DNA from 2 places in the Corallococcus silvisoli genome. Region 2 is predicted to be linked to the other one. Evidence: riboswitches for the same ligand, from Rfam matches in the RefSeq annotation. Region 2 holds a riboswitch; the other holds the start of a gene.
The links. A riboswitch is a leader RNA that binds a small molecule or an ion and turns the genes downstream of it on or off. The one in region 2 is predicted to bind cobalamin.
Positions count from the first base shown of each region.

Region 1: it holds a riboswitch for cobalamin, as region 2 does, so the genes downstream of both, GTY96_RS35585 (acyl-CoA thioesterase) here and GTY96_RS26550 (TonB-dependent receptor plug domain-containing protein) in region 2, are expected to answer to the same signal.

Region 1 covers NZ_JAAAPJ010000028.1:67,441-71,642, reverse strand. The annotation lists gene GTY96_RS35590 (aminotransferase family protein) at 1-349, opposite strand, end outside; cobalamin riboswitch at 780-996, opposite strand; gene GTY96_RS35585 (acyl-CoA thioesterase) at 1,032-1,448, opposite strand; cobalamin riboswitch at 1,623-1,835, opposite strand; gene GTY96_RS35580 (hypothetical protein) at 1,930-2,739, shown strand; gene GTY96_RS35575 (type VI immunity family protein) at 2,736-3,653, shown strand; gene GTY96_RS35570 (TIGR04013 family B12-binding domain/radical SAM domain-containing protein) at 3,715-4,202, shown strand, end outside.
Region 2 covers NZ_JAAAPJ010000014.1:116,038-120,239, forward strand. The annotation lists gene GTY96_RS26545 (MXAN_6577-like cysteine-rich protein) at 1-280, opposite strand, end outside; gene GTY96_RS26550 (TonB-dependent receptor plug domain-containing protein) at 261-2,282, opposite strand; cobalamin riboswitch at 2,343-2,581, opposite strand; gene GTY96_RS26555 (hypothetical protein) at 2,848-3,090, shown strand; gene GTY96_RS26560 (ComEA family DNA-binding protein) at 3,126-3,440, shown strand; gene GTY96_RS26565 (MarR family winged helix-turn-helix transcriptional regulator) at 3,716-4,202, shown strand, end outside.

The DNA.
Region 1 (4,202 bases), on a different contig from region 2:
CGAACTTCACCGCCGCCTCGATGGCCTCCGAACCGGAGCCCAGGAAGGCCGCGCGCTTGAGTCCCTGGGGCGCGTGTTCGCACAGCCGGGTGGCCAGGGCCTCCGTCACCTCGGTGGTGAAGTGGGTGCCGTTGACGTACGCGACCTGGAGGAGCTGCTCATGGACGCGGTCCGCGACCTCGCGGTTGCCATGGCCCACGCTGGCCACCAGCGCGCCCGCGGAGCCGTCCAGGTAGCGGCGGCCCTGCGCGCCGTACAGGTAGATGCCCTGGCCGTGGGTCACGACGGGGAACTCGCGCGACAGGTTGCGCAGGAGCACGTTCCCGTCCGGGTAGCGGATGGCGTTCAAAGACAGACGTCTCCCCAGGCGGCGCGCGTGGAGGGCGCGCTCGCGGTGGATGAAAGGAATTGAGAGGAGGAATGCGCGAAGAGGCGTCAGGCGCGCCGCGCCCGGGGCCTCCCGTGCCGTGTCTGGCTTCCGCGTCCTGTCACTGCTTCGCGCTGTCTTCGCCGCACTCCACGCATCGCTCGTCCTAACGGGCGACCCGCGTCGCCCGGCCAGTGACCCACGAAGGAGGAGGCGAGGTGTCCCGGTGCGACGCCGCGCACCCGGGCCATGGACGGGCCCGAAGACACCGACCCCCACCCCCGCGGGTGGCTGGAGACACGAAGGGAGAAGGGGAGTGTGCCGAGGCGAAAATCCCTGTGAAGACAGGGGCTTGCGCTCGGACCTTCCCGCCCTCCCTCGGGGCTCCAGGTCGAACCGTCCGTGGATGTCTCCCACGGGCCGGATGCGGGCAGGTCTTCGGGCTTGTGAGCGCGTCCGGCGTGAGGCGGGCCGGGGTTCCTACTGGCCGTCACTTCCCGGGGCCCACACGGGCTCCAGTGTCATGGACGGCGGTCGTTCTCACCTACCGCTGCGGGGCAGCCCCGGATTCGGACCGGGTTCCCTTTTCAGCCTGGGTAAACCCAGGCACCAGCATGGCGTCGTCTATACGCCCGGCTTGTTTCAGGTGTCAAGGCAATGTCTGTCATGTCTGGTTCTCCGGCGCGAGCGGCGGCACCGCGGTGGGACGCCGCTCCGCGTCGAGCGCGACCAGGATGAAGCGCCCGCGCGTGCACAGCAGGCGCGCGCCGGACAGCAGGTCCTCCGAGTAGAGCTCCACGTCCACGGTGAGGGAGGTGCGGCCGGTGGCGACGACGCGGCCCACCAGCTCCACCAGCTGGCCCTGGCGCACGGGGGTGTGGAAGTCCACGCGTTCGCTGGACGCGGTGACGACGGTGCGTCGCGCGTAGCGGCTGGCGGTGATGAACGCGGACATGTCCATCAGCCGCAGCGCCTGTCCGCCGAAGAGCGTGCCGTAGTGGTTGGTCTGGTCGGGGAAGACCATGTCGACCATGCGGGTCTCGGTGGCGGACGGAGGGAGGGAAGAAGAAGGGGACGTCATGGCAAGGACTCCTGGCGTGCGGTGCCGCCAGCGCCGAGCGCCGTCGGATCCGGGACACACGGCTCCCGGGCCCGGGACGCGGGCGGTGGCGGACGCACGGGACCGCGAGGGATGACCGGACCTTCCCGCGAGGGGCCGGGGTACCGCCCTGTCGGAGACGATCCTCCGCAGGGGCCGAAGGCAGGTTTTCGGACTCGTGGGCGTGCTTCCGGAGCGCTCCCCACCTGATGGGGATGCCTCCGTGGCGTCTACTGGCCGTCGCTTCCCAGTCCGACTCCGGACCAGTGCGTGTGACAGCGTTCGTTCCCACTCACCGCTGCGGGGCAGCTCCGGATTCGCACCGGATTCCCTTGCTAAACCTCGCGGACTCCCGCGAGGCACCGTCGGCGGGAGGCACGCTAGCCGCGCGGTTCACATCCGCCAAGTGTCCACGAGTGCGTTGGGTTGAAGGCGCTCGCGCTTTCGTGCGAGGAGGCACGACGTGACTCCTCTCCGAAGGATGTGGTGGCTGTGCTACCTCCTGTGGACCGCGTGCGCGGGGCCGGAGGTGAGGGCGCCCCGGAGCTATTCACAGGCGTCGATGGACTCCGCGACGGCCGGATGTCTGCGAAGCCCGGCGTGCGCGTCGCAGGTGGGTGAGGACGCGGTGCTGCCGTGGCTGTCGCGGGCGGCCGCGCGGGCCGGCCAGGCCGCCGCGATGATGCGCCTGTGGGAAGCGGCGGAGGTGGCGCGCGTGGAGCGGGCGCTGGTGGAGTGCGCGAAGCAGGCGAACTTCGAAGTGAACGAGCGGATGCTGGGGCCGGGGAAGCGGACCTCGCCGGAGGTGTGCCGGGAGAAGGTGGTGGACGCGAATGGGCGACAGGTGACGCGGGCGATGCAACTGGGAGAGGCCAAGCACGCGGCGGCACTGGAGTGCGTGCAGCGGGCCCTGGGTGACACGGACGCGGGGCGGTTCAGCCTGGAGCCGCGCTACCTGCGGGACGCGAAGACAGGGCGGATACGGTGGTTGGACCCGGAGGAGGTGGCGCGGTGGCTCGCGGCCGGGCAGTTCCACCTGCTGGTGGGGAGCATCGCGCCCGATGTGGTGCTGCACGCGCTCGGGAACCCCCTGAAGGTCCAGGCCCTCTACGACTTCAAGTTCCCGTGCCCGGCGACCAACGATGCCAGATGGGACACCTATCCGCCGGCAAGCCCCTTCGCCGACAGGCCGCAGAATGCTGTGTACCAGGACCTCTTGGCGAGCGAACGGGCCCCTCTCCTGGTATCCCCCAACATGGGAATCACCCAATGAACGAGCAGGTGCCGACAGTTCGTGAATCGATGGAGATTGAAGGGACGACCGTGGTCCTCATGAGGGAGGGGATCAGCATCGCCTTCTATCTGCGCGCGCCTCACGAAGAGATCGCTCCTGCCCTCTGGCGTGCGCAGGAGCGCTACCGGCGGGCCGTCGAACCGCGACGGCTGCGCTGGTTCTGGGATTGCTACACCGGAGACTGGCCGGAGCTGGATGCGGAGGGAGAGGCGGAGCTCCAGAAGCGGATCCTGAGCCCCTCTTGCTTCGTTGAGGCAAACGAGCTGTCGCACTCCGCGACGGGAGTCGCATTCAGGTATCACGGGAGAGGAAGTGACTCGGCCAGCTTCCACGAGGCCTATCCGGAGAGCACTTGCACGCTGGAGTTCCGGCTGCCCACCGAGTTCCTGGCCGAGCGCGGGCCGGAGTGGATCCGTGCGCTGGCCATCGACCTGGGCCGTGCGCTGCCCTGGGACTCAGGGCATGCGGGCCTGTCGCTCGAAGTGCATGCCTGGACCCGGACCCTCACGCCGCTGCTGCGCGAAACCACCCGGCGCCATCCGGGCTTCGACCTGAACCAGTTGGACCAGCTCGCGCTGCACCTGGGCACGAAGGTCCGCGCCCCCGCATGGCTCACCTTCCTGGGCCCGCCCGTGTTGCAGGAGCTGGGCGGCGCGGAGGGACTGCGCTCCCGGCTGCACGCTCCCGCGACCCAGGTCCAGTCACTCTCCCCGGACCGGGCCGTCGTCTCGTTGGGCCCCGCGCCCGAAGCAGGGGATCTGGACGCGGGTGACACACTGCCCGCGTACCGCGAGCTCGCCCGCGTGCTGGAGCCCTGGCTCTACGCACACCGGGGCTCCTGGGGGGACCTCACCGAAGCCGAGGTCCGCCAGTGGGAGCGCCGCTTCCTCTGACCGCGCACCGGCCGAGCGTGCCCCGTCGCACGCGGGCCCTGTGGCATCATCCCGGGCCGCCATGTCGCTGACGCCTCGCAAGGTCTCGCTCGTCCTGAGCTACCAGTACCCGGGCAAGTACGCCTTCACCGTGCTCGCCGGCGCCGTGGAGGCCGACCCCGCGCTCTCCGACGTGTCGCTGCACTTCCCGCGCAGCCGCGAGGCCCTGCTGGACACCGTGCGCGAGCGCGCGGACGCGGGCGACACCGTCGTCGCCGCGTGGTCCTTCTACTCCGCCAGCTTCGGCCCCTCCGTGGAGGAGCTGCACTGGGTGCGCGAACGGCTGGAGGGCCGCGACGTGCTCTGCATCGCGGGCGGCGTGCACGCCACCGCGGAGACGCTTCAGACGCTCCAGGCCGGCTTCGACCTCGTCGCCGTGGGCGAGGGCGAACACACCCTGCGCGCCCTGCTCGTCCGCGTCCTCCAGGGCGAGGACCCGCGCACGACGCACGGCACCGCGCACCTGAAGGACGGCAAGCTCGTGCAGCACGGTCACGGGGAGGGCGTGCG
Region 2 (4,202 bases):
ACGCGCCGCAGTTCAGCGGATCACTCGCGAGTGCCACACACGCGGCGCCGCACGTCTCCGTGCCCGACTGGCATCCACACACGCCCGCCTGACACACCTCCCCTGTCCCGCAGGTGACGCCACACGCGCCGCAGTTCGCGGAGTCGCCCTGGAGGTCCGCGCACTCGGCGCCACAGACGCTCAGGCCGGACGTGCACAGCACCTTCTCCTCCGGACAGCCGGTGAGGACCAGGGCCAGCAACACGAGCGCGAGCCGCGCATCAAGGAGGGGACGCGACATGGGAGTCCTTGGGGGCAGAGGGTTCGAGCGCCACGGCGAACGTCACGTAGGCGGCCCGGCCCGGCAGCGGCATGCCGGTGTAATCCGCGGTCCGGGCATCGAGCAGGTTCTTCACGTCGAACGACACCGTGAGGTCCGGGCGGCGCAGGAAGGTGCTGGAGGCGCCCACGCTCACCCAGGTGCGTGCAGGCAGCGACAGCCGGGCCTCCCCCACGCGGTTGATCAACTGCGCGGACTGGACCAGCACCTCCGTGCGGCCGTTGAGCCAGTCCGGGCCCACGCGCAGCCGGCCCACCCACTTGTGGCGCGGGCGATACGGCAGCTCCTTGCCGAAATAGCGCGGGTCGCCGTAGCGGTTCTGTGTGCGGGTCCACGCGTAGCTCGTGGTGGCGACCAGCCACGTGCGCGGCCGGGCCTCCGCTTCCACCTCCGCGCCCCACACGCGCGCGGCGGCGAAGTTGTAGGGCTTCGCGAGCATCGGCGGATACAGCTCATAGGCGATGAGGTTTTCGTAGACCGCCGCGAAGCCTCCCGCGGTGACGCTCCAGGTGCCGTCGTGCCACAGGCCCGCGGCGTCGACGGACAGGGCGCGCTCGGGCTTCAGCTCCGGGTTGGGCAACAGCAGTCCCTGGCGGATGTAGAGCTCCAGGAACGAGGGCGCGCGGTGGGACTGGCCCGCGTTGGCGCGCACGCCGAAGCCGTGGCCCAGGTCCACGCTCGCGCCCAGCTTGGGAGACAGCAGCGAGTAGTGCCCCACGCGCTCCACGCGCAGCGACGGAACCAGCTTCATGCGTTCAGAGAACAGGGACAGCTCGTCCATGGCCATGACGCTCGCGCGCCACCACGACGCCGCCTGGGCACCCGTCGCCTGCGTGACGGCCTCCGACGAGGCGGCGAGCGTCACGGCGAGCGCGTTGCGCCCCACCACCGCGCGACCCTCCACCTCCGCGCCGCCCACGGTGTAGTGCTGCGCGCCGGCATCGAGCCCCATCGCGCCGCCGGTGACATCCAGCCAGTCGCGCCGGAAGAAGCCGCGAGCGCTGCCCTCCTCTGTGTCTCCGAAGGGGCGGCTCCAACGCGCGCCCAGCGACAGGCGCGTCTGGTCCTGGCGGCGGGACTCGGTCGGGTTCTGCACCGTGCCGGCGATCGCGCGGTCCTCCAGCGACAGCTCCGCCAGCGCGTCCACGCGTCCGCCGCTGTCCAGGCTCCGCTGGTACTTCAGCAGCGCGCCGCCGCCGCGGGCATCGTTGCGCGTGCGCACCTCCTGCGTGAGCGGGTTGTCATCCAGCGCGGGCAACTCGTCGACGCGGTAGCTGAAGTCCCCCTGCGAGCGGCCCCCGTGCAGCAGCACCAGCGCCTGCCCGTCGAGCAACGCGCCTGACGCGGCGACATGTCCCATCACGGTGTCGAAGCTGCCGTAGGTGACCTCGCCGCTGGACAGCAGCCGTGACGCGGGCGCGCGCGTGACGAGGTTGACCGCGCCGCCCAGGCCCCCCGCGCCATAGCGGGCCCCGGCCGCGCCGCGGAGGATCTCCATCCGCTCCAACAGCGCGACGGGGATGAGCGACAGGTCCGCGACGCCCCCCGCGCCGTTGAGCGGAATCCCATCCAGGAACACCAGCACGCCATTGGACGACGCGCCGCGCACGACCAGGCTCTTGCCCTGGCCGTAGCCCCCGGCGTCCTGCACGACGAGGCTCGCCGAGCCCCCCAGCAGCTCGGCGGTGTCGCGCGCCTCGCCCGCGCGCTCACGGGCGTCGATGACGGTGATGGCCCCCGTGGGGTCGCGCCGTCGCACGGAGTCGGGAGGCGCGTCGGGCACCACCCTCCCGATGACGTCCACCGTGGGGAGGATGAACTCGGGGAGGGGCGCCTCCGCCTCGGAAGCAGCGGACCCGGGGGGCGTGGCTTCGGACGCAGCGGGCTCCTGCCCGGCCTGAGCGGGTCCCTGGAAGCCGAGCCCCAGGACCCACGCGGCCCGGGCGAGAAGCGAGCGCCACATGCTCCGCCTTCCGCTCTCTTCCTCGAAGAGAGAAGGCCTCACGGCGGGTCCTCCTTGAGGACACGGCCGCACCCCCGGGCAGGTCTCCTGGCTCACGGACTCCAGACGTGGGCGCACACCGCGCCCTTCTGGAAGGAACCCTCCACCTTCCCTCCGCGTCCTGACGCGGAAGTGGTGACAGCCGAGGCTTCCAGCCCTGGACCTCAGGGCGACCCGTTCACAGTGGCGGGACCGCGCCGGACTCGCACCGGCTTCCCTCTTGAAAGCCCGGCATGGGCACCCAAGGGCCCGGCCCTTCTAGGAGGTCACCTGTAGCCCGTCAAGGCGCGGCCCGTGCGCGTCCCGACCCGCCACGTCTCTCACCTGACAAGACCCACGCTGGAGCATCCGCGCCCATCCCTCCGCGTGGACGCCTCGTGCACCGCCGCACGGTGCGAGGGCCACGTCCCCGAGCAAGGCGCCGCTGGCATGCGGACTGCTCATGCCCGGACGCGACCTCAGGCGGTCGAGCCAGCGAGGTGCCCGGGCCGTGGTGGCGCGGGAGTCTGAAGGGGGAAGCGTGTCGATGCTGATGGCGGGGAAGCGGTTGGCGGTGTTCTCCATCCGCGAGGGCAAGGGCGGGAGCATCTGGGTGCGCGCTGGCAGCGCGTTCGTCAACAAGGACGGTTCGCTCAACGTGCTGCTGGACGTGCTGCCGCTGGACGGGAAGCTGCACGTACGCGAGGCGGCGGAGAAGCGCGACACGGCGGCGGGCGGGCGCTTCGCGGGCGAGCCGGCGCTGGAGGCGGGCGTGGGGGGCCACTCGTGAAGTGGGCCTGGGCGTGGGTGTTGGGCTGCGTGCTGATGGGGTCGGGGCGCTCGGACGCCGCCAGCTCCCGCACGCAATACGTGGGGGTGGTGAACCTGAACGAAGCCTCGGCGGCGGAGCTGGACCTGCTGCCGGGCGTGGGTGAGAAGGCGGCGCAGCGCATCCTCGAGCACCGCAAGAAGCGGCCCTTCGGTCGCGTCGAGGAGCTGGTCCGGGTCAAGGGCTTCGGCAAGAAGAAGTTCCTCAAGCTGCGCGCGCACCTGGCGCTCAGCGGCCCCACGACGCTCAAGCAGGAGAAGGTCCCCGCCCCCCAGCCGCCGGGAAGGGAGGGAAACGTCACGAACCCATGACAAACACAACCATCGGTTGAGTCAGGCTCGTGAGGGCCGCTGCCTCCGGGCTCCGGCATGCCCGGGGTGGCGGCCCTCGTTCCCTCTGAAGCCTCTCCCCTGGACGCCCCGATGCGTCATGACGCCAGTCCCGGCTCCAGGCGGGCAGCCCCGTCCTGCGCCGTTCATCCCATCCTGATTTTGCTGGAACGGCCGGGCCGACGCGCTAGGACACACCAAACAGGTTGGACCACCGTAGAAAGACAGGGAGGCCGTAGGTGAGGGAGGATGCGCCCATGAAGGACACTCAAGCCCCGGAGTCGATGGCAGGCCCGGACGGCAGCAAGTCCCGGGGACCGCAACTGGGTGAAGTGCTGGAGTTCATGCGCCTGCTCTGGGCCGTGGACCACGGCCTGCAATCCACGTCGAAGCGGATGGAGTCCACGCTGGGGCTCACCGGCCCTCAGCGCCTGGTCATCCGTCTGGTCGGACGCTTCCCGGGTATCACCGCCGGCACGCTCGCGAACATCCTGCATGTGCACCCCAGCACGCTCACCGGCGTGCTCAAGCGCCTGGAGAAGCGCGGCCTGCTGGAGCGCAAGTCGGATCCGCTGGACGGCCGCAAGGCGCTCTTCGCGCTCACCGACGCCGGCCGCTCGCTGGACATCCCGTCCGAGGGCACCGTCGAGTCCGCCGTGCAGCGCGTGCTCGCTCGCATGCCCCGCGACCGCATCGTCTTCACCCAGGAGGTGCTCACCGCGCTCGCCGAGGAGCTGGGCGGGC